4 regions of the Ruegeria sp. BA2 genome follow, and region 3 is predicted to be linked to each of the others. Evidence: riboswitches for the same ligand, from Rfam matches in the RefSeq annotation. Region 3 holds a riboswitch; each other region holds the start of a gene.
What was found. Region 3 has a riboswitch for cobalamin ahead of ACR0NN_RS10040 (energy-coupling factor ABC transporter permease). Riboswitches for the same ligand answer to the same signal wherever they lie in the genome.
Positions count from the first base shown of each region.

Region 1 (7,773 bases), on a different contig from region 3:
TTGACGCCCGCTTTCAGCAGCAAATCGACAAGGTGTCGGTTGTAACCGACCGGATGGTGAAGTTCCCATCCCAACTCGCCCGTATAAGACACGCGCAACAGGTGAACGCCTTTAGCATAGCCAACCTCACCCATCTGCGCCGACAGCCACGGGAAAGCTTCGTTCGACAGGTCATTATCGGTGAGCGGTTGCAGAATCTCGCGCGCTTTTGGCCCGGCCAAAGCGATCACGCCCAATTGCTCCGAGATATCTTCGAGAACAACCGAGCCATCCTTCGGCAGCACGCGCTGCAACTGATCCCAGTTATAGGCGCGCCAGTTCGGGGTCGAGATCAAATAGAAATCATCGTCGGCGTAGCGCACGATGGTGTATTCCGCATCCATGCCGCCCTTTTCGTTCAGCATCAGCGACAGGGTCATACGGCCGATCTTGGGCAATTTGTTCGCCATCAGGCCGTCCAACCAAGCAGCCGCGCCAGGACCACGCACGGTGAACTTGGTCATCGGAGACATTTCGATGAACCCAGCCTCTTCTCGGGTGGCCTTCACCTCTTCCTGCACCCGCTCCATATGATTGGTGCGGCGGAAGCTATGCTCGGGGATCGCTTCTTCGGGTGATTTGGCGAACCAGCGCGGGAATTCGTAGCCATTGAAGCTGGTCCAGACTGCTCCTTGTGCGGTCAGCAGATCATAGGATCCGACGGTCTTCATCGGACGTGCATCTGGGAAGTCCTCACCCGGCACATGCGCGTTCATATGGGTGCCCCAGGTCTCGCGCACCTTGTCCATCGTCCAGCGTTTAGACGCATAATCCGAGAACCGGCGTGGGTCGAGTTCCGACATATCCATGCCCGGATCGCCGTCGACGATCCATTTGGCCAGACGGTTGCCGACGGTGCCGCCCCACAGAATGCCACCGGGCATGCCCTCGGCCAGCCACAGGTTGTCGTGCCCCGGTGCGGGACCGGCCAGAGGCAACTCATCAGGTGTCATCTGGAACGGGCCACGGGTGTTGGCTTTGATGCCAACCTCACCCAAAGCTGGCACCCGTTCGATGGCACGCTCCCATTGGGTTTCGACGGCATCAAAGTCCTCGGGCAACAGATCGGCGCCAAACTCGGGCGGAACACGATCTTCAGCAAACAACTTCAGGTCTTTGGTGAATTCATACGGACCAAACTGGATGCCACCCACATCTTCGCGCAGATAGGCGCCGTAATCTTCGTCCCGCAGGATTGGGAACTCGGGCAGGCCCTGCGCCCGGCGCTCTTTCAACAGCGGTACCGTCTCGGTCGTCCAGTATTGGTGAACGATGGGAATACAGGGCAAATCCAGGCCCACACGACGCGCGTTTTCGCGGGCATAGTTGCCCGTGGCAAAGATCAGATGCTCACACGTGATTTCACCCTGATTGGTTGTGACTTTCCAGTGGCCATTGTCCAGCTTTTCATAAGCCTGCGCTTCGGTGTTCTGGTAGACCGTGGCACCGGCATCCCGCGCGAGCTTGGCCAGAGCCATGGTGATGTCGGCGGGGTTCACATAACCGTCTTCGGTGTGAAGAATGCCACCCCGGATATCCGGGCTCTGGTTCAGGAGCGGATGAACCTCTGCAATCTCTTCAGGGGTCAGCAGCTTGCACGGCACCCCGGCCGCCTCGGCAATCGAGATATAAGACTGAAATTCATCCCAGCGTTTTTCAGTATTGGCCACCCGCAGCTGGCCAACCTTGCGCAGCCCGACCGAACTGCCCATTTTTTCCTCGACCTCGGTGTAGATGCGGATGGTCTCCATCGTCATCTTCGATACATTGTGCGAGCGCACAAAGGTGACCAGCAACCCGGCCGCATGCCAGGTGGAACCCGATGTCAGCGTCGTGCGCTCCAGCATAACGGCATCAGTACATCCGTGTTCGGTTAGCCCGTACAGAATTGACGCACCGACGCATCCACCTCCGACAACCACGACCTTTGCATGTGATTGCATGCTGTTACTCCTTCAATTAGTGCCACGGCCATCCCGGGATCGTACCGCGTCACGACTGAACTAGATGGTACTCAAGGCGTATGACGGCCTTTGGTTCACATCTGATTCACACCCCGAACGGTTGGAGTGAATTTTCATTGTGGACCACTGTTGATCAATTGCAAAAAGATTCATGATGCATAAGATGAACTAAGCCAAATTACCGCTGATCGCTTGTGAATTATCGGGCCATCAACTTGTCACAGGTCAAAACATTTTGCCCAACCGCCCATATGATCTTCCGCCTCTCAGTTCTCTGATCAGCTTTGAAACTGCTGCGCGGCATGTGAGTTTCAAAACGGCTGCTGAAGAGCTTAATGTCACTCCTGCCGCGATCAGCCATCAGGTCAAAGCGCTGGAGAACGATCTGCAATGCGCATTGTTCCTGCGTCATCATCGCGGTGTGGAATTGACTGAAAGCGGGGCCTATCTGCTGGTCGCCCTTCAGCGTGGCCTTGAAGGTATCAGCGAAGCGCTTGGCCAGTTGCGCCGCCAGTATGACCACAAAAGTGTGACGATACGTTCGTCCACGGCAGTAAGTTCGCTTTGGCTTACGCCCCGCCTTGCGCAATTTTGGAAGAAGCACGGGCATGTTTCGGTGACACAAGTCGTGACCGATCTCGGTGTCGATGGCACAAAATGTGATCTGAGCATCCACTTCGGTGATTCAAGTCGCGACACAGGTGTTATCAAGACCCTGTTTCACGACAATATCATGGCCTTATGCAGCCCGCGGTTTGCGCAACAAAACCCCATCGAGCGTATCGAAGAGATCGCCCAAGTGCCTCTTATTCATCTCGATGCGCCGGATACAGGTTGGACCGATTGGCGTGCTTGGACCCAAAAACTGGGATACCAAGGCCCACTGAATTCAGCGCACCGGGTCAACAACTATACGATTGCACTTCAGGCGGCTCAGGACGATATGGGCGTGGTTCTGGGGTGGGAGGGATTGACTTCTGATCTGATCGCATCCGGAAAACTGGTAAAGTTTCTACCGCAGACAATCTCATCGCAGTTGGACTTCTACGTGAAGTTACACAACACATCGTCCGACCGCGCCAAGCTTGTGTTCAAATGGCTTGGCGAGGCCGCTGACGGGAAGGTTTGAATATGACTTCGATCTGTTTCTAGAAGTAGTTCGTGGGCCTTATCGCTGGTTCCTTGCCGTTCTGAACAATAGCAGGAAAACAAACACTGATCCGATCGAGGTTGTGACAATTCCCACAGGCAATTCCTGCGGTGCGAGCAACAGTCGGCTGAGGATGTCCGAACCAGTTAACAAGGCTGCGCCGACGATTGCAGCGGTTGGCAACAGATGCTTGTGCAGGGGCCCAGCAATCCCTCGGGCAATGTGCGGCACCATCAGGCCGACAAAACCAATGACCCCAGCGACAGAGACAAACACTGCAGTTGCCAGAGCAGCTGTGAAGAACATGCTGAACCGAAGCCCTTGAACCGGCACACCCAGTGTCGCGGCGGTCAGATCCCCGGTCAGCAGCGCGTCCAACCAGCGGCTGCGATAAAGTGAGTAACTCAGGATCAGCAACAGGCCGACACAAACCAGTGGGAAGGTCTCCCATCTGGCAAGGCCCAAGCCGCCCAGCATCCAGAAGATGACTGAATGGGCGGCGCGGCTGTCACCTGCGAAAATCAGATAATTGGTGATGGCTGAGAACAGGAATGAGACGGCCAACCCGGCAAGGATCAGCTTTTCCGGCGCGCTGGTGCGCAGCCCGTGGACCAGCGCTAGCACGATACCGGATGCCACAAGCCCGCCACAGAAGGCAGCTAGCGGAAGGGTCCAGAAGCCCAAAACATCTCCGGTTACGGTAATCACAAAAACCGCCCCGGCCGCCGCGCCCGAAGACAGGCCGAACAGGAAGGGATCGGCAAGGTCATTTCGGGTGGTCGTTTGCAAAACCACACCAACAATGCCCAACCCGGCACCGATCACAGCAGCAAACAACGCACGGGGCAAGCGTAGGTCGAAGACGATCCGATGCAGCGGCGACATCTCACCATCCTCCAGCCCGGTGCCGCGAAGAATTGCGGTTAGGGTGTCGGACAGTGGAATTGATGTCGTGCCATAAATCGTGGAAACCAGCAAAAGGGCGGCCAGAACGACCGCCCCCAGCAATAACGTCAGGCCCAGTCGGCCCATGTCAGCTCTGACCCGGATGCATCGCGCGTGCCATTTTCGAGATCGCATCGATATTTGCCGGTCCCGGGGTCAGTTCTTCGTAGCGCAAACCGATCCAGCGCTCGTTCTTGACCGCGTCGGTCTGCGACATGACCGGATGTTCCTGCAGGAATTTGAACGTATCTTCGGCACCATTACCGGTCTGATAATCCAACAGCACCAAGAATTCCGGATTGGACGCGGCAACCGCCTCCCATGAAGTGCGGCCCCAGCTTGTGTCCATATCATGGGTGACGTTTTCGCCACCGGCAGCTGAGATCATCGCATCGGGAATCGCGAATTTGCCAGCTGTGAACGGCGCATCCGCCGGGCCATCCAGCAAGAAAACGCGCGGCTTGGGCAGATCAGCGGTTTTGGCTTCGATCGATGCCAGCTGCTCTTTCCAGTCCGCAACCAATGCCTCGGCCTTTTCTTCGACATGCATGACCGTTCCCAAACGCAGAACATCGTCAAACAGCAGGTCCATGCTGGCTTGTGGCCGGTCTTTATCCAGATGCACGCAGCTTTCGGTCAGGATCATGGTCTTGATTCCGAACGGCGCCAGCGTATCAGGCGTCACATCGCCACCGGGCTTCATGCCATAGTACCAGCCCGCAAAGAACAAGTCAGGTTCAGCCGCCACAAGGTTTTCGACAGTCGGGTATTTCGGTGCAAGCTCGGGGATGTCGCCGCGCAGCGCATCGAAATCGGGGCTGGTCTTGTACCATCCGGTGATGCCGGTCAGGCCGACGATCTTGTCCTGCAGTCCCAAAGCAAAAGCCATGTCGGTCATGTTCATGTCATGGACGACCAGTCGCTCGGGCTGGGTTTCGAAGACCAGAGGCTCGCCGCAATTGTCAACAGTGACCTCGTGCGCAGCAGCGCCGCTTGCCATGGCAGTGGCCAATGCCACAGACCAGATTTGTTTCATGAGACTTCTCCTGAGTTTATGTGGATACAGTTGTTTTTCGGATATCAAGGGCCGGGATAATGCGGCCTTCGTGATGAAAGCAGAGGAAATCGACGCCAAAGGTTTCGCGCACCCGTTCGGGCGTTAGCACCTCTTCCACCGAACCGAATCCAATCATGCGGGTCGATTTCATCAGCGCCACATGGGTGGCAAATTCGGGGATCATGACCAAATCATGCACAATCATTACCACGGTGATCCCAAGTTCAGCGACCAAGGACAGCATCCGCCCTTTGGCATCGGGGTCTAGATGGTTGGTCGGTTCGTCAAGAAACAGCAAGGATGGATTCTGCGCCAGAGCGCGCGCGATGTGCGCCCGTTGACGCTCTCCACCCGATAGTTGAGCCATTCGCTTACCCGACAAGCTGGCAAGACCGGTCAGGTCAAGAATCCGATCCAATTCTTTGGCATGTGCTTCGGCTGAGCGATCAGCACGAATGGGTATTTGCCCTAACGCAACGTAGTCCCGCAATCCCAAACGCCCGTCAGGCAATTCCTGCTGGCCCACCACCGCGATCATGCGCGCACGCTCTTTGGCCGAAAGCTGTTTCAGACTCCGCCCCTTGATGCGAACATCGCCAAGGGCCAGCGGTTCGGCACCGCAAAGCAAATTCAGAAGGGTCGTCTTACCTGCGCCATTCGGTCCGGCGATGGCCAGGATCGATCCTTCGAACAATTCGAAGGAAACACCCTGCAGCAAGATATCCCCGTTGAGTGCATAATATTCGAGGTTCTCGGCAACCAGAAAGCTTTGCTCTGTCATGGCGCAATCCTCGGCATGCGCGAAAGGGTCTTTTTAAACAATGCCCTCGGACGTTCCGTGGCATTTGTCCATCCATCCGCGCATAGCTGGTACTGTTCTGCAAACTCTACAACCGCGTCCAGATCGTTGCCTGTTGCTATGTCGCCAAACAGGTATTGAGCCTTGCCAAGTGCCTGAAATCCGATTGTCGCAGGTCGGTCACACCCAGCCATACAATCGACAGTGCGAATTGCAAAGCCATCCGGTAGCCTGTCCGACAGCGTGTTAATCACGTGATCCGTGAAATTGGGGTCCCGGCAGCTCGCGCATATAAGAACGAAGTGATCAGCAACCATTCGCACCCTCCACTTCACCTGATTCCAGACGCATGCGGAAGCTGCCAACGATGTAAACACGCATCTGACGTGCCATAAAGCCTCCTTCCAGGACACCCCGCCCTGGGTTGGTTGAACATTTGATGGCAGGTCTCCTGACTTGCGGGTCCTAGCTCAGCCAACCTTCCCGACCCATTGGATCAGTGGCTGTTTGGCCTAGCTCGCCGCTTACAGTTGCGGGGGCAGTTACGGAATTGGCACCTATCGGTAAACCTCACCGTATTCCCTTTTCATCCCTTGGACGCACCATCGGGAACCATCTCTCGATTGACTGCCCGAGATCGTGAGTTACGTCAATGATAAAGTCGAATGCTTCGCTCCCTGGAGAGTTTCGGCGAGGTTACACGACTTCCTGAGGAACGATGAGCAGCCTCGTATAACTTGTTAAAATTGAGTGTTAATGCCTTATTGGTTTTTGCTCCATCGGGATGATGGTTTCAGGCGCTGGTGTCGATAATCCAATCTCAGGCGACTTGGACAACGCTTTCCACCCCTTGTCTAAACGAATGAAACGAAGTGACCACCTAAGTATGAACGGATCCGCCACGGCACCAATAACGTTGATCCAGCTCAGCTTGCGCTCCACTCTAATTGCGAGGCACTCCCGGCTGAACTCATCAAGATGTTCAGCGTGCGAAATTGTACATGTCGCTGAATTGTTTCGCTCCTTTGACTTTGTATTTTGCCACAAAGGAGAGACATCATGGCACAAATGCCGACCCCGGAATTTCGCTCAGAGGCAGTGCTGGTAGCGTTGACCAGCGGCCTGCCGCGTTAGCAGGTGGCAGCAGATTTTGGCGTCGGCTTCTCGACGCTAAGCCGTTGGATACAATAGGATCGGCGCAATCCTGAGAAGCCAACCGCCCAGTCTGATCTCGAGCGCGAGGTCGCCGAGCTGCGGAAATAGAACCACATGCTCCGGGAGGAGAGGGAGGTGTTGAAGAGGCCACCCAATTCTTTGTGGAGCGAAGCCAATAAGGTTCGCATTCATCACAAAGAACGCAAAGATGTTGCCTATCGAGCGGCTGTGCCAGATTTTGGATGTCAGCCCGAGAGGGCATCGTGCATACCGCAGCCGTCCCCTGAGCCAAAGCCAACGCAAGGATCTGGTTGTCTTGGCGTACATCCGCGAACAGTTCGCCCTATCTCTTGGCGGTTATGGCCGGCCACGTATGACCGAGGAATTGAAAGAGTGGGGTCTGCAAGTCGGACATCGCCGTGTCGGCAGTTTGATGAGCGAGAATGGTATTGAGGTGAAGCGGAACAAGAAGTTCAAGGCGACGACGGACAGCAATCACAGCCTCAACATCGCTCCGAACCTGTTAAACCGGGACTTTTACGCAGGGCGACCCAACCAAGAATGGGCGGGCGACATCAGCTATGTGTGGACGCAGGAGGGCTGGCTCTATCTTTCCGTGATCCTCGACCTGCATTCAAGGCGAGTGATCGGTTGGGCTGTCTTG
Region 1 covers NZ_JBQFVE010000002.1:174,193-181,965, reverse strand. The annotation lists gene ACR0NN_RS05485 (GcvT family protein) at 1-1,982, opposite strand, end outside; gene ACR0NN_RS05480 (LysR substrate-binding domain-containing protein) at 2,239-3,132, shown strand; gene ACR0NN_RS05475 (iron ABC transporter permease) at 3,172-4,185, opposite strand; gene ACR0NN_RS05470 (ABC transporter substrate-binding protein) at 4,187-5,134, opposite strand; gene ACR0NN_RS05465 (ABC transporter ATP-binding protein) at 5,151-5,936, opposite strand; gene ACR0NN_RS05460 (DUF1636 family protein) at 5,933-6,271, opposite strand; cobalamin riboswitch at 6,379-6,586, opposite strand; partial or broken gene ACR0NN_RS05455 (IS3 family transposase) at 6,801-6,949, opposite strand; partial or broken gene ACR0NN_RS05450 (IS3 family transposase) at 7,014-7,773, shown strand, end outside.
Region 1: it holds a riboswitch for cobalamin, as region 3 does, so the genes downstream of both, ACR0NN_RS05460 (DUF1636 family protein) here and ACR0NN_RS10040 (energy-coupling factor ABC transporter permease) in region 3, are expected to answer to the same signal.

Region 2 (7,773 bases), on a different contig from region 3:
ACTGCCGTTTCTCGGATTGTCAGCACGATTCTGAACCCGGCTGCGCGGTACAATCTGCAATCGAAACCGGTGAACTCAATCCCGCGAGACTAGACCGCTGGCGCAAGCTGCGACGCGAGGACCAGCACAATTCAGCGACCGTCGCTCAGGCGCGCGCACGTGACAAGGCGTTCGGCAAGATGGTTCGCAGCGTGATGACCGAAAAGAAGTCTCGCAAAGGGCTTTGAAACTCTGGGCACCGGCCTCCGGTGCCCAGTACATTCAGGCGATTAGCCGGGGCCAGACCGCTGCATTGCGCCGTGCGAAAGCGCCGATATGACCAACCTGAGACAGTCCAAATTCACTTGGTGAGAGCAGATGCCGCTGCGCATCAGTCCCGTACAGGTCAGCAAGCCGCCAGACCGCTTTGGGCGGCACGACCTGATCATCCTCAAAGGCAAACAGATCAACCTGCTTTCCGTGTTCTGCCCAACGGTTTGCGGGCAGAGACGTTCCGATTTCTGGCACATAGCTCTGAGGCGCGGTGCACCACTTGCGCCATTGCCAGTAAACCTGTGCCGGCAGGTTCGGGCCAAAACCCACAGCCTTTCCCGGAAGATACCCAAGTGCCTTGACCGCCAAGGGTGCGTGCCCGTACCAGAACAGCGCCGCCAACGCGCTATATGGCCAGGGATGATCCTTGAACGTCACCAGACCAGAACATACACAGATCATCCTGTCGACCTGTTCGATATCGGATTGGAGCGGGCCAAACATTCCGCCCAATGAATGACCGATGCTCCAAAGCTTTGCCCGAGGAAACCTGCGCCGCATCTCAGCCCGGGCAGCGGGAATGTCTATCAACGCCCAATCGGCCATGGTAACATCCGATCGCTTCTGCGATCCCGATAGCGAGTTTCCGAAATCCCGATAATCATACGTCAGGCACGCCATGGCGCGCTCTTCCGCAAGCCATCGGGCGAAGTGTTGATAATACTCTCTGGGCACTCCGGTCGCGCTGTTGATGACAACAGCCGTTTCAGGCTCGGCCATCGGGCAGTAAAGCCGAGCCGATAGCATTGCCGGACCGGACTCAAACTCGATATCTTCGGTCGCAATTGCCCGCTGAGTGTCCAACATGATGCCCTCTGAAATCATCTGAACTGATCAGTTCAGCATGAGCCGCACTAGTCAAGGTTGACGTAGCTGGACCGTGCGTCATGTGCCGGATGCAATCTTCTTGACTCGGGCCTAGCACAGCCGCTAGCGATGACGTGATGGTTCTCGCGCCTATTTGGGCCGGGATGAAAAGGGAACACGGTGCGGTTCTGACCGGAATAACCGGAATGAACCAAGGCCGAGACTGCCCCCGCAACTGTAAGCGGTGAGCGATGTCGAAATGCCACTGGCCATGAAGGCTGGGAAGGTCGGCAAAGCAATGACCCGCAAGTCAGGAGACCTGCCATCAAATGAAACTGAAACTCGGGCGGGGTGTCCGGGCAGGGCCAGACTGCATAATTGCCGTCCCTCCTGACCGTCGCCCCGACCAGCGCGGAGGGCGCATAATGATCTGGAAGACCAACACGCACGAATTCTCGGCAACAATTTGCCAACGGACCGGTAAAAACTGCCCTGCCCTGGCACAAATGGCGCGGGCACTGGCGGCTTCAATGGCAAAAGTCGGTCCAACAACAACGGCAGGATTCGAAATCGAAGGAAGCTGTGATCTGGCACATTGCGCGGGCGGGTGCACGGCGCGTTTTCGCGCTTGTCCAGACGAAATTCGGGTATTCTGCGACGCGGATGCAGACACCTCAATCAAATGTCTTGATGACTATGCTGATTTGCTTTTTGGCAGTGACATCGGCTCTGTTCCTGCCAGCCTCATGTCGCACCCACCATGCGCAATGCTTGAGGCGATTGCCCTCACGAACGGGACCCGCGCGCCAGAGGAATTCCGCCCATCGGCCTGAGCGCTAATCGCCCGCCAATACGCTGGCTGGCGCAGTCGCCCAGCGCATCTGCGCGTCCGTTTCAACGGCACATGGACGCAACGCACGAAGCCTTTTCAGTGCTGTATCAGGGTGCTCTCCACACTCGACCATTATGCGCAGTACAGCCATACCCGACCGGCCGCATCCGCCCTTGCAATGAACCAATACACGCCCGCCGCCAGACAGTGCGTGGCGGGCCGATTTACTGGCCTGTTCCCATCGTTCACTTACGTCCTGAGTGGGAATACCGTAATCCTCGACCGGCAAGTGAACCCAGCGACAAGCGCGATCACGAACATCCGAGCCAAAATCCCGAGCGCCATCAAGGATCATCTCGACCTCAGTCGCCATTGACAGGATCAGACCCGGTTTCCATCCGGCCACAGCATCCAAATCGCCGATATAATCTCCGCCCCGTCCGGGCATTGAGGTTAGCGCAAGTGATCCGCCACCAACCTGGAGTGCATGGATAACCAATTCAGACATTCTACGCTCCCCCCGAAACGTGGATCAGAAAATCTTTTTTGCTGGTCTTAGACCGCACGATATTAACCGGGTCCGCCGACAATCCAAAATGAAAATCGCCTCGGCTTGCTGTGGACGCGGGCGGCGGGGGCCTCTACGCTGCGTCGGAACACGAATCCGACAGAGCAGACATGACCGAAACGCCCAGCCCCGCCTACCAGGTTCTTGCCCGCAAATATCGCCCTGAAACCTTCGCCGATCTGGTCGGTCAGGACGCCATGGTGCGCACCCTCAAAAACGCGTTCGAGGCGGACCGGATCGCGCAAGCCTTCATCATGACCGGTATTCGAGGCACCGGTAAGACCACCACTGCCCGGATCATCGCCAAGGGTATGAATTGCATCGGTCCGGACGGAAATGGCAACCCGACAACCGAGCCTTGCGGCCAATGCGAACACTGCGTGGCCATCATGGAAGGCCGCCATGTCGATGTTATGGAGATGGACGCTGCCAGCCGGACCGGCGTGAATGATATTCGCGAGATCATCGACAGCGTCCGCTACCGCGCCGCCTCGGCCCGCTACAAGATCTACATCATCGACGAGGTTCACATGCTCTCGACCAGCGCTTTCAACGCGCTGCTCAAGACGCTTGAGGAACCGCCTGAGCATGTGAAGTTCATCTTCGCGACCACCGAGATCCGCAAGGTGCCGGTGACGGTCCTGTCACGCTGTCAGCGCTTCGACCTGCGCCGGATCGAGCCCGAAGATATGATCGGCCTGTTGCGCAAGATCGCGGAGTCGGAAAAAGCTCAGATCGCCGACGACGCGCTGGCTCTAATCACCCGCGCGGCCGAAGGGTCTGCGCGGGATGCAACGTCACTGCTGGATCAAGCGATCAGTCACGGGGCGGGTGAAACCAGCGCCGATCAGGTACGCGCCATGTTGGGTCTGGCCGACCGGGGCCGGGTTCTGGACTTGATGGATATGATCCTGCGTGGTGATGCTGCAGGGGCGTTGACCGAGCTTAGCGGGCAATATGCAGAAGGGGCAGACCCATTGGCGGTCCTGCGCGATCTGGCTGAGATCACCCATTGGGTCTCGGTCGTCAAAATCACCCCGGATGCCGCTGAGGACCCTACCGTATCCCCGGACGAACGCGCCCGGGGTCAGCAAATGGCCGAAGCCCTGCCAATGCGCGTTCTGACCCGCATGTGGCAGATGCTGTTAAAGGCTCTGGAAGAGGTCTCAGCCGCGCCAAACGCGATGATGGCTGCAGAAATGGCCGTGATCCGACTGACCCATGTCGCTGATCTGCCCAGCCCGGAAGAGCTGATCAAACGCTTGCAGGATGCACCGCCGCCTCCCGGTGTTGGTCCGGGCAATGGGATCAGCGCGCCCGGTCCGGCAGGCGCGGCCCCTCAGGCGTCGTCCCGACCAACCTATGCATCAGCTGCAAGCGGGACGGCAGGCGGGCCAACCGCTGCTCTGGCTCAGGACGTGCAGGCGGCGCTGGCGAGATACCCGACATTTGAACATGTGGTTGAGCTAATCCGCGCAAACCGGGACGTGAAACTCTTGGTTGAGGTGGAAAACAGTGTGCGTTTGGTCTCGTACCAGCCGGGCAGGATTGAATTTACGCCCACAGACAATGCCCCAACCGATCTGTCTCAACGGCTGGGCGCGTCACTGCAGCGCTGGACGGGCAACCGCTGGGCCGTTTCGATTGTTTCCGACGGCGACGCACCAACGATTGCCGAGCTTCGCGAAGCGGCCGCGCTTGAGCTTAAGGCCGAGGCCGAAATGCACCCGCTGGTGCAAGCCGTTCTAAGCCATTTTCCGAAAGCCCGGATCAAGAACATCGAAACCCCCGAACAACGCGCAGCCAAAGTCGAGACCGAGGCCCTGCCTGAGGTTGAAGACGAATGGGACCCGTTCGAGGAGGATTGATCCTCACATTCATAGCTTCAAGTGCGATGGCTGAGGTTTGCGATAAGGAAAGGCCATTCTGGGATCGCACCTCCGGGCCAGCGTCGATGTTCGACGAACTTATTGCCTTGTCGCTTAATCCCCCATCAATGGTTTTGCTAGGGCTCAGCATCATTACATTTGCGTTGAAGCTGCGTGCCCTTCAGTGGGCGCTTGCTCCGCTTTGGCTACTCGCCGCTGTTGTTGCTGTAGCAAATTATTATGGACCTATTCTTGACGATGTTCGATGGGAAGCCATCGGCGAAGGCTGTATTGGATCTCCCCTCTTGTTCGTCGGGCTCGCAATTGCAATATGTGCCACACTCATTCACGGCGCGCGGCGCCTCCGCAACTAGGAGAACAACAATGCTCAAAGGACTCGGCGGTCTGGGCGATATGGCCAAGATGATGAAATCCGCGCAGGATTTGCAGACCAAGATGACCGACATGCAGGAAGAACTGAACACCATCATGGTTGTCGGCGAATCCGGCGCCGGGCTGGTCAAGGCAACAGCGACTGCAAAGGGTGAGTTGAAAGGTCTGGATATCGACCCCTCGATCTTCAACGGCGACGATAAAGAAGTTGTCGAAGACCTCATCCTCGCAGCCATCAAGGACGCGCAGACCAAAGCGGCCGAGCGGTCTCAGGCCGAGATAGCAAAGCTGACCGAAAGCATCGGCCTGCCCGCAGACATCAAGCTGCCGTTCTGATAAACACTCCTGACGACATAAAGGCCGGGCATCCCAGCCCGGCCCATTTGCAGGAGCAAACGCCGTGAGTTCGAACAGCGATATCGACAACCTGATCGATCTGATGGCCAAACTGCCCGGCCTTGGCCCTCGTTCGGCCCGCCGCGCGGTGCTACACCTGATCCGCAAACGCGCATTGCTGCTGACACCCTTGTCGGATGTTATGCAGCAAGTCGCCGCCACTGCCCGCGAATGTCTGAATTGCGGCAATGTGGGCACCACCGATATTTGCGACATCTGCAATAACGAGGCCCGCGCGACCGGAGAGCTTTGCGTGGTCGAAGACGTCGCTGACCTCTGGGCGATGGAGCGCGCAGGCGTGTTCAAAGGCCGCTATCACGTGCTGGGCGGGACGTTGTCTGCATTGGACGGGATCGGCCCGGATGAGCTGCGCATCCCCCGACTGAAAGATCGGGTTGTTGCCGAAGGCGTCAACGAGATCATCCTCGCCCTGAACGCTACAGTCGATGGCCAGACCACCGCACATTACATCGCCGACCAGTTGGAAGGGCAGGTAAGACTGACCTCGTTGGCGCAGGGTGTGCCGATTGGGGGGGAGTTGGATTACCTGGATGACGGAACCATTACTGCAGCGCTGCGCGCACGGAAAGAGATTTGAGCTAAACGCTAAGGCCGAGCCATCATTCTTTATCGAGAATGTCGTCCAGCTTCTCGAACGCTTGCTTCCATCCACCTTCGCCAGCACTTCCGGCAGGTACACCCCTATGGACCATTGTCATCCGAGTCCTGCCGTCCTGTTCGACTAGATCAATAATCACCTCGGTGATATCCGGACTTCCCTCAGGCATCCCCATATCTTTCGGCGACAGAATATTCCCATCCTCGTCGCACATACTCTCTGTGTAGACCAGCCGGGACGGCTCAAAGATTTCTTTGTATACGCCAGTGAACCACATTCTCATGCTGTTATCCGGCGTTTTCATTTCCATGCAGATCTTTCGTACACCGCCAACACGCAAATCGATTTCTGCTGTTGGCACCGAGAAACCCTTGGGACCATACCATCTCTGAAAAAGCACCGGATCGGTCCACATGCGCCAAACCCTTGTTGCCGGAGCCTGGAAATCATGGACAATGCGCACCCAGTTTTCTGCATCATTCATCTTTCAAATCCTTTATCTCGCTCAGTATTTTTTCCATCGTTTCAAAACGAACCTCCCAAATGTGACGATATTGGTCGGTCCAGCTTGCAATCGCTTCCAGAGGCTCAGGGATTAGTCGGCAGGGTCGGAACTGCGCATTTCGAGAACGCTCGATCAGCCCGGCTCCTTCCAAAACACGAAGATGTTTAGAGATTGCCGGCATGCTGACATCAAACGGTTCAGCCAGTTCTTTAACTGTTGCTTCACCTTGCGCCAATCGCGCCAGCATTGCACGGCGTGCAGGGTGGGCAAGGGCCGCAAAGGCAAAGTCTAGTCTTTCATCTTCGGTCATACGTCCATTAATAAACCACTAGGTTAATTAATCAACTGGTAAAATATAAGTGGCAATTGTCAAGCTAGTTGGAATCCTCGAATTCCCTTTGGAAGCGAATGGTTTGCGGTTACTAAGGGTCTGTACCACCCACGATTTGGAATGATCTGATGCACCGCCTGCTCGCCCTCACCTTCGCCGCCTTCACAGCGACCGCCGCCCCGTCGCAGGAACTCATCGACAAAGGTTTTGTCGAAGGCTGGAACATCATGATGGATCCCGCGCTCGGTGACGGGTGCCTGATCCAGACGATTTATCAGGACCTTTCGGTCGTGCGCATCGGCTATGACGCGCTGGATAATCGTGGGTATTTCACCGTTTACAACAAGGCCTGGGGCGACATCAAACCGGGGCAGAGCTATCCGATCCGGTTTGAGCTGGACGGCAAGAGCTTTGATGCCACCGCCATCGGGTTCAAACAGGATCGAGTGCCGGGTGCGACGGTGTTTTTCACTGACCGGAACTTTGTCACTTCGATTGCACAGAACAAGACGATGACGGTATATAATCCCGAGGGTCAGACCGTTATGGCGATCGACCTGAAAGGCACCGCCAAGGCGCTCGACTATGCGCGGGATTGTCAGAACAAAAAACTCTAACGAATCGGATCGAACACGGCGTCTTTGGCTGTGCAGTCTCGGATCACGTCGCGGCCACAGGGCACGGGTGCAAAATCACGGGACAAGCACAGGCGGACCTCTTCGATATAGCCCTGCTTGCAAGTGATGGTGATCATATCGGGTTCAAGCAAGGGGTTGGCCCTGAGGAATGCCTCTTCGACCACCGAGGCAGACAGTTTGACGGTCGCGTCCAGCTTGCGGAATACCTCGGGTCGGGTGACGCCCTCATAGACCTGCCGCGACAGCGCAAAGTAGTCGGCCGCGCTGAGGCCCGAGCAGGTTCCGTGTTTTTTCCATTGGTGCCACGCCAATCCGGACGAGCCTTGAATATCCTCCATTTCCCGGGTCATGCGACGCGTGGGCGGAGCCTCAGACGTGCGGCAATAGGAAGGCCAGCCCTGATGGAATTGCGGCCAGAGCCCGTGCAATATCCACCCGTGATCATGCCGGGCGTCGCATTGATCCGAGCCACGCGCATCGCCTTCGCGGGCGCACCAGTTGGGC
Region 2 covers NZ_JBQFVE010000007.1:52,225-59,997, forward strand. The annotation lists gene rsgA (ribosome small subunit-dependent GTPase A) at 1-227, shown strand, start outside; gene ACR0NN_RS15580 (serine aminopeptidase domain-containing protein) at 262-1,119, opposite strand; cobalamin riboswitch at 1,241-1,460, shown strand; gene ACR0NN_RS15585 (hypothetical protein) at 1,449-1,952, shown strand; gene ACR0NN_RS15590 (phosphatase domain-containing protein) at 1,956-2,459, opposite strand; gene ACR0NN_RS15595 (DNA polymerase III subunit gamma/tau) at 2,630-4,387, shown strand; gene ACR0NN_RS15600 (hypothetical protein) at 4,474-4,761, shown strand; gene ACR0NN_RS15605 (YbaB/EbfC family nucleoid-associated protein) at 4,772-5,116, shown strand; gene recR (recombination mediator RecR) at 5,181-5,774, shown strand; gene ACR0NN_RS15615 (SRPBCC family protein) at 5,797-6,279, opposite strand; gene ACR0NN_RS15620 (metalloregulator ArsR/SmtB family transcription factor) at 6,272-6,610, opposite strand; gene ACR0NN_RS15625 (hypothetical protein) at 6,760-7,248, shown strand; gene ACR0NN_RS15630 (ribonuclease T2) at 7,245-7,773, opposite strand, start outside.
Region 2: it holds a riboswitch for cobalamin, as region 3 does, so the genes downstream of both, ACR0NN_RS15585 (hypothetical protein) here and ACR0NN_RS10040 (energy-coupling factor ABC transporter permease) in region 3, are expected to answer to the same signal.

Region 3 (7,773 bases):
AATCGGACGAAGTAACGCTGAAATTAAGGGATGTGCGCGCGGCTTCGGGGTTAAGCCTGTCGAAAGTCGCCGAAATGACCGGGGTCAGCAAAGCGATGCTAGGTCAGATCGAGCGCGGAGAATCAAGCCCGACGATTGCGACGCTCTGGAAGATTGCCAAGGGGTTTCAAATGCCGCTCAGCGCGTTGATCGGCACTGCTGCGGGGCGTGACCCGTCTGCCGAGGTGTTTCAGACGGTGACATTTCCCGGCAGTATCTCGGTCAAGATTGTGTTTCCGTTTGATCCGGCTCTTGGGGCAGAGACCTTTCACGTCACCCTGAAACCGGATCAAAGCCATAGCTCTCCGGCCCATGCTCCTGGTGTCACCGAAGAGGTCTTTGTTTTGAACGGCCCCCTTGAAGTCCAGCGGGATGGAGAGTGGGTGACGTTGCAAAATGGACAGGGCTTGCGCTTTGCCGCTGATCTGCCGCATGGCTACCGCGCGGGCCCCGAGGGGGCTGTGTTTCTGAACATGCACCACTATGGGCAACAGGCGGCGGGTTAATCATGACAACATTTCTGAACTCATTGACCATAGCTGATGCAATTGGCTCGTTTGGAGCCTTAATGGTCGTTGCAGCCTATTTTGCGACCCAGATGCGTCTAACGAACTCGGAAGATCTGGCTTTTCCTGTGGTGAACCTGATCGGATCGGTTCTGATCGTGTTTTCGCTGATGCATAACTTCAATCTGGCATCCATGCTGATCGAAGGGTTTTGGATCATCATCAGTGTGATTGGCATCATTCAGCATTTCAGGTTGCGCCGCACAGGATAACGCGGCGCAGGATGTTTAAGCCGCGCTGTGAAGGCGCGGGGTAAACAGGCCGAGCTTGTCCAAACCTTTCATGGACTTGGCTGCCGCAAGCACGGCGAGATCAGCCAGAGGTTCGATCAAGACAACCAGCATGTATGCGCCGCCAAAGCTGACAACGGCGGTCATGTTTTCAGCACCGAATCCTTGACCGTAGAACGCCCAGAATGCCACCCAAAGGACAACGCCACCCTGATAGGCGGTCGAAAGCGCCAGAGCCTGTGAATATTTGAGGTCAACATAAGCTGTATTCGGCGCAATGATGCGGCTTGCCAATGCCTGCAAGGCAAACAACGGCACCAGCAATGTCGTCATGTTCATTCCGAACTGAGGCAGATCGAATGGTGCAAGGAAGAAACCTTGAACAAACAGGCCCAGGATCAGCCCGATCGCGGCCGGAGCGGCCCCGAACAAAAGAAACAGCGTCGAGCCCAGAATAAAGTGAACTTCTGACACTCCAACAGGGAAATGAGGCAGAACTTCGAAGAAAGCAAACACAAGGCCGGTTGTCAGGGCGGACCGCGCGGCTAGGCTTGCGATACCGCTGTTCTTAACGCTCTCCCATGCCAGCTTTAGACTATAGACCCCTGCGCCAGCTGCGGTTGCGTAGCTCAGGACAAGTTTGGCGCCGTGTACGACGCCCGGTTCGATATGCATAGTTTGTTCTCCTTACCGTCACACCCGACGGCAGAAACGTGTTGAAATTGGGCAAGGCCCGGTTTGTGCATGGCAGGTCTCCTGACTCGCGGATTAGGATCGATCCCGGCCTTCCCAACCGATCCTGTCGGTCAGTGGCCTTGATGGGGCGATACTCCGCTTACAGTTGCGGGGGCAGTTCCGGAATTGGCAGTGAATGTCGCACCGGATTCCCTTTTCATCCCGCCGGGAACAACCCTTTGGGAACCATACCGCGCAGATTTCTACCGCAGAATGCTCGGTGTCAAGCACGCCGTGCGTTTGATCGCAAAAAATCGTTGCCTGCCAGCACTCTGACCTGCGGCGTGACTTGAACGTAGCGCCAAGCCCCTATAGGGACAAACCAAGCTCGCTTAGGGGAGGTATTGATGCAGGACGATCCTAAAACCCTCGTTTCCACCGAATGGTTGGTCGCACATCTCAAGGATCCCGATCTTCGGATACTGGATGGGTCGTGGTACCTGCCGCAGCAAAAGCGCGATGCCAAGGCCGAGTATGACGCAGGCCATATCCCAGGTGCGCGGTTCTTTGACATCGACGAGATTTCTGACCACCGGTCAGAGCTGCCGCACATGGCACCTCCGGTCGAGAAATTCATGTCTCGTCTGCGCGCAATGGGCGTCGGAGATGGCCATCAGGTTGTTGTTTACGATGGTGCCGGTCTGATGTCGGCCGCGCGGGTGTGGTGGCTATTCCGGCTTATGGGACAGGAAAATATTGCCGTGCTGGACGGCGGTCTGCCAAAATGGCAAGCCGAAGGTCATGAGATCGAGGACTTGCCCCCGGTGATCCGCGACCGCCACATGACCGTGCGTGTACAGAATCGTCTTGTTCGGAACGTCACGCAGGTCTCGTCTGCTGCGAAATTGGCGGATCACGAGATCATTGATGCGCGCTCGGCCGCGCGCTTTGCCGGGACCGAGGCTGAACCGCGCGAGGGTTTACGCTCGGGCCATATTCCCGGTTCGCGCAACGTGCCATTTGGTCTGCTGATGAACAAGAATGGCACCATGAAATCGCCCGAGGAATGCCGCGCGATATTTGAAAACGCCGGCGTCGATCTGTCGAAGCCTGCAATCACATCTTGTGGGTCTGGCGTGACCGCTGCGATCCTCAGCCTTGCGTTGGAACGCATGGGCAAGAAAGACCACGCGCTTTATGACGGCTCATGGGCGGAATGGGGTGCATTCCCGACCCTTCCTGTCGCAACCGGAGAGAACTGATGTTCGAGAACCTCAAACCGCAGCCAGCAGACAAGATTCTGGCGCTGATGCAGATGTATCGCGACGACCCGCGTGATCAGAAGATCGATCTGGGCGTTGGTGTCTACAAGAATGTCGAGGGCATCACCCCGGTCATGCGTGCCGTAAAAGCGGCTGAAAAGCGCATTTTGGAAGAGCAGGAAACCAAGGCCTATACCGGCTTAGCGGGCGATCCGGCCTATGCTGATGCGATGATCGGTCTGATCTTGGGTGCATCGGTGCCGCGCGCCAATATCGCCGCTGTGGCAACTCCGGGGGGCACTGGCGCCTGCCGCCAAGCGTTTGAGATGATCCGCATGGCCAACCCCTCGGCACGCGTATTTGTGTCGAACCCGACATGGCCGAACCATTTGTCGATCCTGAATTATCTGGGGATCGAAACCGTCCAATACCGGTATTTCGACAGCGAAACCCGAGGTGTCGACTTCGACGGCATGATCGAAGACCTGAAATCTGCCAAGGCAGGCGATGTGGTTCTGCTACACGGCTGCTGCCACAACCCGACTGGCGCCAACCTGAACATGGTGCAATGGCAAGAGGTTGTGAACCTGATCAACGAGCGTGGCCTCGTGGCGATGATCGATATCGCTTATCAGGGCTTTGGCGATGGTCTGGAAGAAGATGCGCAAGCGACTCGTCTGGTGGCCTCATCCGTCAAGTGCTGCCTGATCGCGGCATCTTGTTCCAAAAACTTTGGCGTTTATCGCGAGCGTACCGGCCTGCTAATGGCGATCAGCGATGATCCGGCGCAAACTGCGCTGAACCAATCCACGCTGGCTTTCCTGAATCGTCAGAACTACTCCTTCCCGCCCGATCACGGCGCGCGAGTCGTGACGACAATCCTCAATGATGAGGCTCTGCGTGCCGATTGGGCCACCGAACTTGAAGAGGTTAGGCTGTCTATGCTGGGCTTGCGTCAGCAACTGGCAGATGAATTGCAACGCCTCAGCGGGTCGGACCGGTTTGGCTTTGTCGCTCAGCACCGTGGTATGTTCTCACGCTTGGGCGCGGCGCCCGAACTGGTTGAAAAGCTGCGGGCAGATCACGGTATCTATATGGTTGGCGACAGCCGCCTGAATATCGCTGGGTTGAATGCGACCACCGTGCCAATTCTGGCGCAGGCGATAATTGATGTCGGCGTCTGAACAGCGTCCTTAAAAAAGGAAAACCCGGGCACGACGCCCGGGTTTTTTGTTTGAATATCGGTGGCTGGTTAGCCTTTGGAGAACTCTGGATAAGCTTCCATGCCCAGCTCTGCCATGTCGAGACCGTTGATCTCATCTTCTTCGCTGACGCGGATGCCGATGGTGGCCTTCAGGATTGACCACAGGACCAGCGCGGCGACAAAGGTGAACACGCCGTATGCGATGATACCGGTCAACTGAGTGATCAAGCTGGCCTCACCGTAGAAGATCACGGCGATGGTGCCCCAGATACCGGCGAACAGGTGAACCGGGATCGCACCGACAACATCGTCGATCTTGAACTTGTCCAGCATCGGAACCGCGAAGACCACGATGATACCACCCACAGCACCGATCCACAGAGCGCCGAACAGGGTCGGGGCCAGCGGTTCAGCTGTGATCGAAACCAGACCGGCCAGCGCGCCGTTCAGTACCATGGTCAGGTCGGGCTTCTTGTACATCAGCTGCGTCATGATCAGGGCTGCAACGGCACCGGATGCAGCGGCCATGTTGGTGTTGGCGAAGATGCGCGATACGTCCGACACATCTCCGACGGTGCCCATCGCCAGTTGCGAGCCGCCGTTGAAGCCGAACCAGCCCAGCCACAGGATAAAGGTCCCCAAGGTGGCCAAGGCCAGGTTCGAACCGGGCATCGGGTGCACTTTGCCGTCCTTGTACTTGCCAATACGCGGCCCAAGGATGATGGCACCTGCCAGCGCTGCCCAGCCACCGACCGAGTGTACAATGGTCGAACCCGCGAAGTCCGAGAAGCCAGCCTCGGACAGCCAGCCGCCGCCCCACTGCCATGAGCCCGAGATCGGGTACATAATACCGGTCAGAACAACCACGAAGGCTAGGAACGGCCACAGTTTGATCCGTTCAGCCACTGCACCGGACACGATCGATGCGGTTGCCGCGACAAAAACCAGCTGGAAGAAGAAGTCCGAGCCGACCGAGGCATAGTCCAGCGCAGCTGCATCCGCGCCAACACCTACCGGATCAAGAACGGTCGTCGAGAAGAAGGGGCCCAGCCAACCCGAAATGGTCCAGCCATCACCTGGATACATCAGGTTGAAGCCGATCAGCCAGTACATGATCGCTGCGATCGAAAACAATGCGATGTTCTTGATCATCTGCATGGCAACGTTCTTGGACCGCACCAGCCCGCCTTCGAGCATGGCAAAGCCTGCTGCCATGAAGAACACCAGGAAGCCACCCATCAGGAATAGCAGCGTGGTGAAGATATATTGAGTGTGAAGCGCAGGCTCGCCGCTGGCGGCCTCTTGCGCAAAGCCCATCTGCGGCAACGCGACGATCGCGGCGGCAGGGATGAGAGATTTCATCAGGTTCATTGTCAATCCTCGAATGATGTTGGGTGGGGGCGCCTTACAGCGCCTCTTCGTTGGTTTCCCCGGTCCGCACGCGCAGGGCCTGCTCGACATCGAGGACGAAAATCTTGCCGTCACCGATCTTGCCGGTTTTGGCGGTGGTGGTGATGGTCTCAACGATCTGGTCGGCCATGGTGGCGGGCACCACGATCTCAAGCTTGATCTTGGGCACGAAATTCACGGCGTATTCGGCACCGCGATAAATCTCGGTGTGGCCCGATTGTGAGCCAAAGCCCTTGATCTCGGTCACCATCATGCCGCGCACGCCTGCATTGGTCAGTGCCTCACGCACCTCCTCAAGCTTGAACGGTTTGATTGTCGCAATGATCAGTTTCACGTCTTTCCCCTCTACTACTCCGGCAGTCTGGTATTTTGCACCTGCAGAAAAATGCGCGACCGGGTTTCAGATGGAACATTTTCCGAGGGTAAAAACGGGCAGAAAATCAGCAATTATGCACATTTTTTGCACAAACCGTGCAACATGATTAATAATTGGGCAAACTTGTAAGGGGAAATACCGGAATTTCACACCTCTACATGGTCGATCTGGCGGGGTATGGTGCCTCAAAAGCATAATCGGGCAGAGTTTGAGCATGGCTGAGTCCAACCGCCGCAAACCGCGACTGGTCGCGGACAAAAGGTACCCGTCCAAAGGTCGAAAACCTGCGGCGACCAAGCGGTCTGCGAAACCCGCGGGCAAGAAATCGACGGCCCGAAAACCCGCTGTACGCAAAACAGCACGCAAGAAAACACGCCGCAGTTCCGGTGGAAAAGGGGGCGGTATCTTCCGCCGCATGTTCCGCTGGCTCTGGAGCCTGTTCTGGGGCATCACATGGCGGGTCGGCGCGGTTGCCGGGCTTCTCTTGGCGCTGGCGGTGGGAGTCGTCTACACCTCACTGCCGGATGTGGATGCCTTGCTGGATGGGCGGGCCAAGGGTTCGGTGACCTTGCTGGATCGAGATGGCAAGGTCTTTGCCTGGCGCGGGGATCAGTTTGGTGGCGTGATCACGGCAGATACGGTTTCTCCGCATCTGAAGAACGCCGTGATTGCGACCGAGGATAAACGATTCTATCGCCATTTCGGCGTCAGCCCGCGCGGCGTGGCGAGTGCGGTGCGCATCAACTTGAGCGAAGGGCGCGGGCCATTGTCGGGCCATGGCGGTTCGACCATCACGCAGCAGACGGCCAAGCTGCTGTGTTTGGGCGTGCCTTATGATCCCAGTGCATGGGAATCCGAGGCCGCGTATGAGGCGGATTGCCGACAGGGTTCGCTTTGGCGCAAAGCGAAAGAGGCAGTTTACGCAATCGCGATGGAGGTCAAATACTCCAAGGATGAGATTCTGACGATCTATCTGAACCGCGCCTTCCTCGGCGCAGGAGCGCGTGGTTTCGAAGCCGCCAGCCAGCGCTATTTCGGTATTTCGGCTGCCGAAGTGTCTCCGGCTGAGGCCGCAATGTTGGCGGGGCTTCTGGTGGCACCTTCTCGCTATGCGCCCACGAACAACCTGCAACGCTCACAGGATCGCGCGCGGTTGGTGGTTGGGCTTATGGAGGCTCAGGGCTATCTGAGCAGCGCCCAAGCGAGTGAGGCGCGTAGCCGTCCGGCGCAATTGTCCGAAGCTGCGGCTGCGCGCGCAGGGGGGTATTTTGCCGATTGGGTCATGGCCAGCGGTCCCGAGTTTTTTACCCGCAATACAACCGAAGACGTGGTGATCCGGACCACGTTGGATCAGCGCATCCAGACATCGGCGGAAGAGGCGCTGAAGTTCATTTTCCAGGAAAAAGTGCGCGAAGGCTCCAAAGCACAGGCCGCCATTGTCGTTATGTCCGCAGACGGTGCTGTCCGAGGTATGGTCGGCGGACGCAAGACCCGCGTGTCTGGTGCGTTCAACCGGGCCACACAGGCTCTGCGACAGACCGGTTCGTCGTTCAAACCGTTTGTCTATGCGACCGCGTTAGAACTTGGGTATTCGCCGCTCGACACGGTGATGGACGAGCCGACCTGCTGGAACATCGCGGGATCAGGTCAGTGGTGTCCGAAGAACTACACCAATAAGTTCTATGGCCGCGTGACGCTGGCGGACGCTCTGAAAAACTCTTTGAACATTCCTGCGGTCAAAGTGGCGGATATTTCGGGCCTGGATAACGTCCGCACGGTTGCTAGTGGTTTTGGCCTGTCCAGCGATCTAGCAGAAGGCCTCGCGCTGGCGCTGGGCGCATCGGAAAGCACACTGATCGAGATGACGGGGGCCTATGCAGGCATCCTGAACGGCGGCTCGGCAGTTGAGCCTTATGGCCTGACCGAATTGAAGCTGCTGGGTGAGACCGAGCCTGTCATGGTCACAACAACCGGTATTGGTGAGCGTGTGATAAACGACAAGGCCGCCAAG
Region 3 covers NZ_JBQFVE010000004.1:13,675-21,447, forward strand. The annotation lists gene ACR0NN_RS10030 (XRE family transcriptional regulator) at 1-545, shown strand, start outside; gene ACR0NN_RS10035 (CBU_0592 family membrane protein) at 548-817, shown strand; gene ACR0NN_RS10040 (energy-coupling factor ABC transporter permease) at 833-1,510, opposite strand; cobalamin riboswitch at 1,565-1,776, opposite strand; gene sseA (3-mercaptopyruvate sulfurtransferase) at 1,918-2,772, shown strand; gene ACR0NN_RS10050 (amino acid aminotransferase) at 2,772-3,956, shown strand; gene ACR0NN_RS10055 (ammonium transporter) at 4,025-5,347, opposite strand; gene ACR0NN_RS10060 (P-II family nitrogen regulator) at 5,382-5,720, opposite strand; gene ACR0NN_RS10065 (PBP1A family penicillin-binding protein) at 5,977-7,773, shown strand, end outside.

Region 4 (7,773 bases), on a different contig from region 3:
CAACTGTTCTGTGTACAGTGCCTGTATCGACTTTGAAGTCATTGCAAAGCGGGTGTGCTGTGCATTGTCCCCGTATTGGTATCCATCCGCGGTGATGCATATAAGGTCTGTACTCAACAGCCAATCAAGTGCCATGCGGAAGCGATGGGTAGTCATGTATGCCGGTCTATACCTGCTCTCACGATCAAGGCGCTGTTTCTGCCGTCCTATTCCTACGGACATTCCGCACTTTTTCACATGGGCCCGCAACACATTGACAAGCACAGTCCCTGCACAGTCACTAAACTTTTGCTGTTCTCGTTGATTGCGTTTGCGCGCATAGCTTGCTTGCCACTGCGCGCAAAGCCAATCGAGCTTGGCATCCAACCTACCCTGCGCTTGCTCATTGTTAAGTTGTAGATACGGCTCGAATGCCCAAGACTGCGCGGCACCTTGATCGGGTAAGTTAGCCTCTTCTATAGCTTGCCTAATGTGCCTCAGAAACTCTTGGCTCCGGTCTTGGTTCATTACAAAAATCCGACATATTTTTGCGCGCTCCTATCTATCTTCTTTGTCGAACCCACTTCCCCCATACCCCTCACTTCTGACCGTGTTGTTTGCTTGGCTCTTTAGCCGGGCCTTTGGGAAGTATCTAGTTCATCAGACTTTGACACGAGAGGTTAGCACCCTTTGCCATCGCTTTTTGGGCGTTGACAATACCCGCGTCAATCTCCAGCTTGTGTGACACAAAGTGAGACACACAAGCCAACCTCGCCCCCGATAACTTTGGGTATTCAATGGCTTAGAAAAATGGTAGCGAGTCCGGTACTCGCCTCCAATATTCTCAATGAAACAGTCGATTTTTTGCCTTACGGCATCGCAAGGCATATCTATTCTAACAGTTGCGCATGCGCTCTTGGGGTAAGGATGCCATCCCCAGACTTGGCCTTGTGGCCTTCCCCCAAGCTATAGCGGAGGACACGCACTAACCAATTTCAGCTCAAAACGGTAGTTATGCTGGCCTTAGCCTGCACTTAATGGCCAGCGAGCGGGACGGTCGGTTTTGTAGTGGTGCAAGAATGCACGAAACTCTGCCCAGTCTTGTCGTTCATAGAGTTCAGAAATCTTCTGTCTGTGCCAAAAACACGCTCTTTCGTGCAAAGACATAAGCTGATCGTCCTTCGCCAAGCGCGCCTTCTCGGCAGTTGCGCGGTCCCATAGTGGAAGGATCGTGCGATCCTCAACGAGGTTCGCGTTCATATTGTGCCAGTAGGCTTCGGCCTGGTCATCGTGGATGTGATTGGTCTTTCCACGATCGCGCTTGACCAGAAATGACCCGATTGAGCGGGTAACATAGTGATGAAGACGCGCGAAATCGTGGCGATACCCGGGCTTAGCTCGCCAGGTAATGGCTTCTGGATCGAGGAGCTGCCCGCCTCCGTCCACCCATCGCACCTCGGCAATGCGCTCAGGCGCGACGCCTTTTGGGCGGTGTGGACCGTAACGGGTAAACAGACCATTGTTGCGCGTGATACTCTTCAACCCTCCGGCCACGCCCGAGTAGAACCCTTGTTCGATATCACAGAGAAAAAACTGCTCAGCCACGGGCGTATCAACAAAGTCTTCAACACCTCCGCATCCGAAAATTTTCCAGGCAAAGGATGCGACATCAAAGGGCCCATCTGCTGTCTCCTCGAGCTTTTTCAACAGGTCGTGCAGAGACGGGTTTGGAAGTCGGATATTCAGATACTCATCAACATCCAAGCCGAAGGTCCAATCAGCATCCAGAAATCGCGGATGACTGCGCACACGCCTGAGCATGGTGTTCTGCGGGCTTTGGCCGGGTTTGACCGAATTGTCGACATGGGTCGCAACGCCCAGATGTTCCAGCCGTTTTGCAATCAGGTCAGTGCCATCATCACAATCATTGGTGTAAATCAGGAAATGTTCAACACCGAGCGATAGATAGTAAGAGACCCAATCAATCATGAATGGCCCCTCATTCTTCATGGTGGTGTAGACGACGATTCTGTCACTCATTTCTGGACTCTCTGCCATCTATTCAACGACCATTTCGAACAACGCTCAATGTATTGCCACAGGCTCATTATCTGATGGCATTCAAATCATCGCTCAAAGCTTCTGAACCGCAACCTGTGCGCCCTTTATCGCCTTAAGGCGAAGCCCAGCGGCATTTGCGCCCAGAAATTCGTGGAACGCGCGCATCACGCCGTCTTTCCACCAGCCCCGCCTGTGATAGTCATCAAGCATGATGACGCCACCCTCGATCATCTTGGGGAAAAGCGCATCCAGATCAGCCTTTACGCCTTCATAGGAATGGTCGCCATCAAGGTAAGCAAATCCGATGCTATGGTCTTCGAACAGGCCAAGTGCCGGGATCGAAAAATCACGTATGATCGAGATTTGTCCTTTCGCGATCTCGGTACTGTATTTGTTCGCGACCTCACCATAGATGCGATCCATGTCGTTCTGACTTTTGGCTCCGGCCAGCGAGGCACCGCCATTGGGATCAGGTTGAACCCCCCAAGGATCGATGAGGCACAGCTTGGAAGGCCGAAGTTCTTCAAGCAAAATCTGTGAAAACTCGCCCCGCCAAACGCCAATTTCAACGCTAAGACGTCCGTGCGGCATGGTCCTCAGCATTTCACGCCTCAGCGTATCTTTACGCTCTCGCTGCTGTGCCTGCTGTTTGCGGCGATCTTTGGCAGTCGCGGGGTCAGCCATGGGCTTCTTCTCCGGAATAGGAATTTTGCAGCGCGTCGACCAGATCGGCCCAGTCTGGCCGGGCTTTCAATTCTTCGGCTTTCGAACGATGCCATTCGCATGCCTTTTGATGCAGGTCTGCAAGTTCCGGATCTGCCATCATTTCGGCTTTGATCTCATGCATTGCCGGCGTGTGTTTCAAAAGCGAGCGATCTTCCACATGATTGTGGTTCATCATCATCCAATATTTGAGACCCTGATCTTGCCCTACATGATTGGTGCGTCCCCGATCTCGTTTGACAAGAAAGCTATCGGTGCTGCGGACAGCATAGTGGTGGATACGAGCATACTCGTGGCTGAAACCGCGCCATGCTTTCCATTTCACTTGATCAGCCGGGTAAAGGTTGCCACCTGCGTCTCGCCACAATATCCCTTCGTATGGCGCGTCTGGGTTGGGCGCGTCTTCCGGGTTAATTCGGGGCCGATGGGCGCGAAAACGGCTGAATTTGCCATTGTTCCGGAACAGCGTTTTGAAGCCTTTCGCCCGATGATGGGGATATGACTCTTCCGGGGCTGCGCCGAAAAACATCTCGGGCACAGGCTGATCTACAAAATCATTCAACCCTGCATTGCCGAACATTCGCCAGCAGATCGAAATCGCGTCTGCCTCTCCGCTGGTTTCTACAAAGCTGCGGATGTTACCCTCGGGCAAACGGATGTTGATGTATTCGTCAACATCCAAGCTCATGATCCAATCTGACGAATGGTAGCTTGGATGGCTCAGAGCGCGTGAAAACGCACGACCCTGAGGCGCAGCCCGAGGACCGACCTTGTTCCGCTCGTGATGCGCCCAACCTAGCGTCTGCATCCGGTCAGCTATCGTGTCGGTGCCGTCCGCACAATCATTCGTGTAGATCAGAATATCGTCAAAACCGATTGCGCGGTTGTAAGCCACCCAATCGATCATGAAAGGCCCTTCGTTTTTCATCGTGGTCACGATGAGAAAGGTCTCATTCGTCATAAGTAATACTCTTGCCTGTGCCGTTATCGGACTCTTGTCGATCTGTTTAGAATAGCCTTAGAATTTTGTCCAACTCAGTGGTAACTTCTGTTGGGGCAATTTGACGAGCCACATCCGTCATCCGAGCCTGTGCAAGTCCCCAACGCTGTCCTCCGAATTCCGCCTTTGCGCGTGCCACACTGTCGCTGATCGCTGTGCAGTCGGTGCCGTCTACGAAATACGGGTAATCTGCCCCGAGATAATATTCCGCATCATGAACCTGCCGATTGACGAGCACATTTGCTCCAACGACTGATGCATTGAAGCCTTTGGTAAATGGCTTAGCAGAGAGAATTCCGCGAGTAAGTTTCTGACTTGGATCCCGCGTGCAAATGTGGAAATTTGCTTCTGACAGTCGAGCGATGAATGCATTCACATCCCCTTTACCATCATAACCAGGAATGATCGCTTGCTCTGATATTTCGGGTGGCAGAACGGCATTATTCGGCAGTCCGAAATAGCCTAGTCTGAACTCGCCTTTGGGTGCTGACCCCGATTTCAACCGAGGATCAGCATGATGTCGCAGATGGCGCACTTGAACGCCTGGAGTTGGATCAAGCGCCGAAAGGCCCTGGCTAAGGGAACGCTCACTCTCGTAAGAGGCGGCGATATGGACATCTACAAAGCCGGGTTCAAGTGCACCGGCCACGACATCCAGATGATCGACACAGATACCTGCAGCAAGCTTTCTCAATGATGCCCTGAATTCTGGTCCGAGATTTGATGCAGCACTTTTGTGAAAAATCACAATCGCACCGCTACAAGACTCTAAAAAGCGCTGACATGCATGTGCTCTAGAGGCCTTGGGCGCTAATGCGACTTCAAATTCATAGCGCTCCGACAAATGCGCTTTGGCCATGGCAGCCAGTTGATCGACACGCATCGCCTTGCCGCCCATAGTTTTCTGGCCGATACGATATGCAAAGATCACCTTCATGACTTATGGCCGAATTCGACATCTGCGGTACGGTTTGGCCAAGAGCGATCCAAGTTTATTGATTGTATGGCCGTAAAATTGCGGCGCTTGGACAATGCGCAGATTTTGAAAACCTTCGACATCAAATCAGATCGATGTGATTCCAAGCCCAGTAATCCCTTAGAAAAAGCCGACTCCTGAATTCAGGAATTGAGACTGAATGATACAAATAATTCTTGCGATTGCATAGCTTACCACATCACATCGGCCTTTCAATGTGATGGTACGCATTCCGTTACGCGGAATGAATATACCGTCTGTGAGGATGACTCCTGCACTAAGCTTCGCTGTAGTTTCACCGATTTTGCGGGACCACCTCGTAGCCCGGCTCTTCTGGCTCATCATCCAGCATCTCTGTTGGAAATCCTGGCGCCTGGATCTCGAGCCCGGTCGCGTCTTCCAGCCGTCTGATGATATTCGGAGACAGCTCTCTCTCACCATATCGCGCGATGCCATCCTCGAATATCTTGATCATCAGCGGATTCATTTCCAGCGGCACACCTGCTCGGTCCGCTACTTCTTGAAACAATCCGATATCCTTTTTCACCAAATCCATGGTGAATGAGATATCCCGCGAACCATTCAGAATGACTTGGCTTTCGGTCTCATGCACAAACGAAGTGCCCGATGAGATTTTGATCGCCTCGTATGTGGTTCCAAGGTCCATTCCGGCGGCCTTGGCGGTCACCAAAGCCTCGGCGCAGGTGATCAGGTTGGCGGTGGCGAGGAAGTTTGTCATCACTTTCAGAACCGAGGCCGAGCCCAGCTCACCAGTATGCAGAATGCGCCGCCCCATAGTAGTCAGGAATGGCAGGATGCGCTCGAACGTCTCGCGATCGCAGCCAGCGAAGATCGAGATGTTACCTGTCGCGGCACGGTGGCACCCGCCTGAAACCGGGCAATCCACCGCTGCGCCGCCTCGTTCAATGACCATTGCGCCAAGGCGTTTAACTTCGGCTTCGTCGGTGGTGGACATCTCCATCCAGATTTTGCCGGGGACGACTTCTGGCAACATCTCCTGCATCACCGCGTCCGAAGCGGCAGGCGAAGGCAAGCAGGTGATGACCGCATCGCAATCACGCATCAGCTGCGCCGGACTTTCGGCAGCTTTGGCCCCTTTGGCGACAAATGCAGACACCAGCTCTGGATTCAGATCATGCACGGTCAGATCGATTCCATTGCGCAGCAGTGAACCCGAGAGCTTGCCTCCAACATTCCCTAGCCCGATAAACCCAACTTTCATGCGCTGCATCCTCCTGTACGCGTCTTGCAACCATGCCACCACGACACTGCAAACAGATCATGCCGCCCAGCGACCCAGACAGGTCGCTTTTTACCTGCGATATCACGGAATATCGCGACTCGCTTGACAAGCAGTACATCAGTGCCGCATGTCCCATCCGTTGGTGTCTGCGCAAGCAGATGAAAAGGGAATGCGTCAGCGGAATCACCGTCAAACGCAGCCGCCCCCGCGACCGTGACCGGAGAGGGTGCCCAAGCCACTGGCAAATGCCGGGAAGGCGGGACATCCGACAGAGGCCTCCTCTGACATCCGCAAGCCGGGAGACCTGCCAACGCCCGAAGTTGAAACCGGACGGGGTGTTCCGGTGTGCGGCTTTAATCGGCCCGCATGAAACCCCGTCCCCCACGAAGAGGATTTGGGGGGATGAGAGACATGACCGAGACCACACCGGTCGAACTGCTGGTTTGCACCACCTGCCGTCGCGGGCTACCTGTCGAAGACGATGAACAGCGCCCTGGTACATTGCTGCACAAAGCACTTGAACAGGCGGATCTGCCCGAAGGCATCACGTTGAAAGCCGTGGAGTGCCTGTCGAATTGCGATGAAGGCTGCTCGATCGTTTTGCGGGGGGGGCCGGATCGCTGGACCTTTGTGTATGAGCATCTGAACGAAACCGACCATGTCGACGCGATCGTCGAAGGCGCCACCAAGTATCTCGCGACCGAGGATGGCCTCGTCAAATGGCGTGAGCGTCCCGAACATTTCCGCAAAAATTGTGCTGCCCGCATACCCCCGATTGGAGCCCTGAAATGAGTAACCTCGAAAAACTCCCCGTCACCGTAATCACCGGCTTTTTGGGCTCGGGTAAAACCACACTGGTGCGCCATCTGATGCAAAACCCGCAGGGCAAGCGCTTGGCTGTTGTGGTCAACGAGTTTGGCGATGTTGGCGTTGACGGCGACATCCTGAAATCCTGCGCCATCCCGGATTGCCCGGCCGAGAACATAATGGAGCTTGCGAACGGCTGCATTTGCTGCACCGTGGCCGATGACTTTATCCCGACCATCGAAGCTCTGATGGCGCTGGAGCCACGCCCCGAGCATATCCTGATCGAAACTTCCGGCCTCGCCCTGCCCAAGCCGCTGCTGAAAGCATTTGACTGGCCTGACATCCGCTCGAAAATCACCGTCGATGGCGTAATTGCTCTGGCAGACGCAGAAGCCGTAGCCGCAGGTCGCTTTGCCCCGAATGTCGAGGCGGTGGACGCCCAGCGCATGGCCGATGACTCGATTGACCATGAAACACCCCTATCCGAGGTGTTCGAGGATCAGATTTCCTGCGCCGATATCATCCTGCTAACCAAGCCGGATCTGGCTGGGCCCGAAGGTGTGGCCAAAGCCAAGGAAATCATCGCCGCCGAAGCGCCCCGCCCCCTGCCTGTTGTCGAGGTCGCCGAGGGTGTCGTCGACGTGCGTGTGGTATTAGGCCTGGAAGCGGCGGCCGAAGATGACATGGAGGCGCGTCCCAGCCATCATGATGGCCACCATGATCACGAGCATGATGATTTCGAAAGCATCATCGTCGAACTGCCGGAACAATCCGACCCGCTTGATCTGGTCGCGAAAATTGAACGTCTGGCCAAGGAACTGAATATCCTGCGTGTCAAGGGCTATGCTGCGGTTCAGGGCAAGCCGATGCGCTTGCTGGTTCAGGCAGTTGGCGCACGCGTGCGTCAGCAATATGACCGCCCGTGGGAACCCGGCGAAGCACGCCGCTCGCGCCTCGTGGTCA
Region 4 covers NZ_JBQFVE010000001.1:873,852-881,624, forward strand. The annotation lists gene ACR0NN_RS04360 (hypothetical protein) at 1-117, opposite strand, end outside; gene ACR0NN_RS04365 (glycosyltransferase family 2 protein) at 1,003-2,019, opposite strand; gene ACR0NN_RS04370 (class I SAM-dependent methyltransferase) at 2,113-2,724, opposite strand; gene ACR0NN_RS04375 (glycosyltransferase family 2 protein) at 2,717-3,724, opposite strand; gene ACR0NN_RS04380 (hypothetical protein) at 3,771-4,700, opposite strand; gene ACR0NN_RS04385 (NAD(P)-dependent oxidoreductase) at 5,035-5,991, opposite strand; cobalamin riboswitch at 6,127-6,329, shown strand; gene ACR0NN_RS04390 (DUF1636 domain-containing protein) at 6,415-6,795, shown strand; gene cobW (cobalamin biosynthesis protein CobW) at 6,792-7,773, shown strand, end outside.
Region 4: it holds a riboswitch for cobalamin, as region 3 does, so the genes downstream of both, ACR0NN_RS04390 (DUF1636 domain-containing protein) here and ACR0NN_RS10040 (energy-coupling factor ABC transporter permease) in region 3, are expected to answer to the same signal.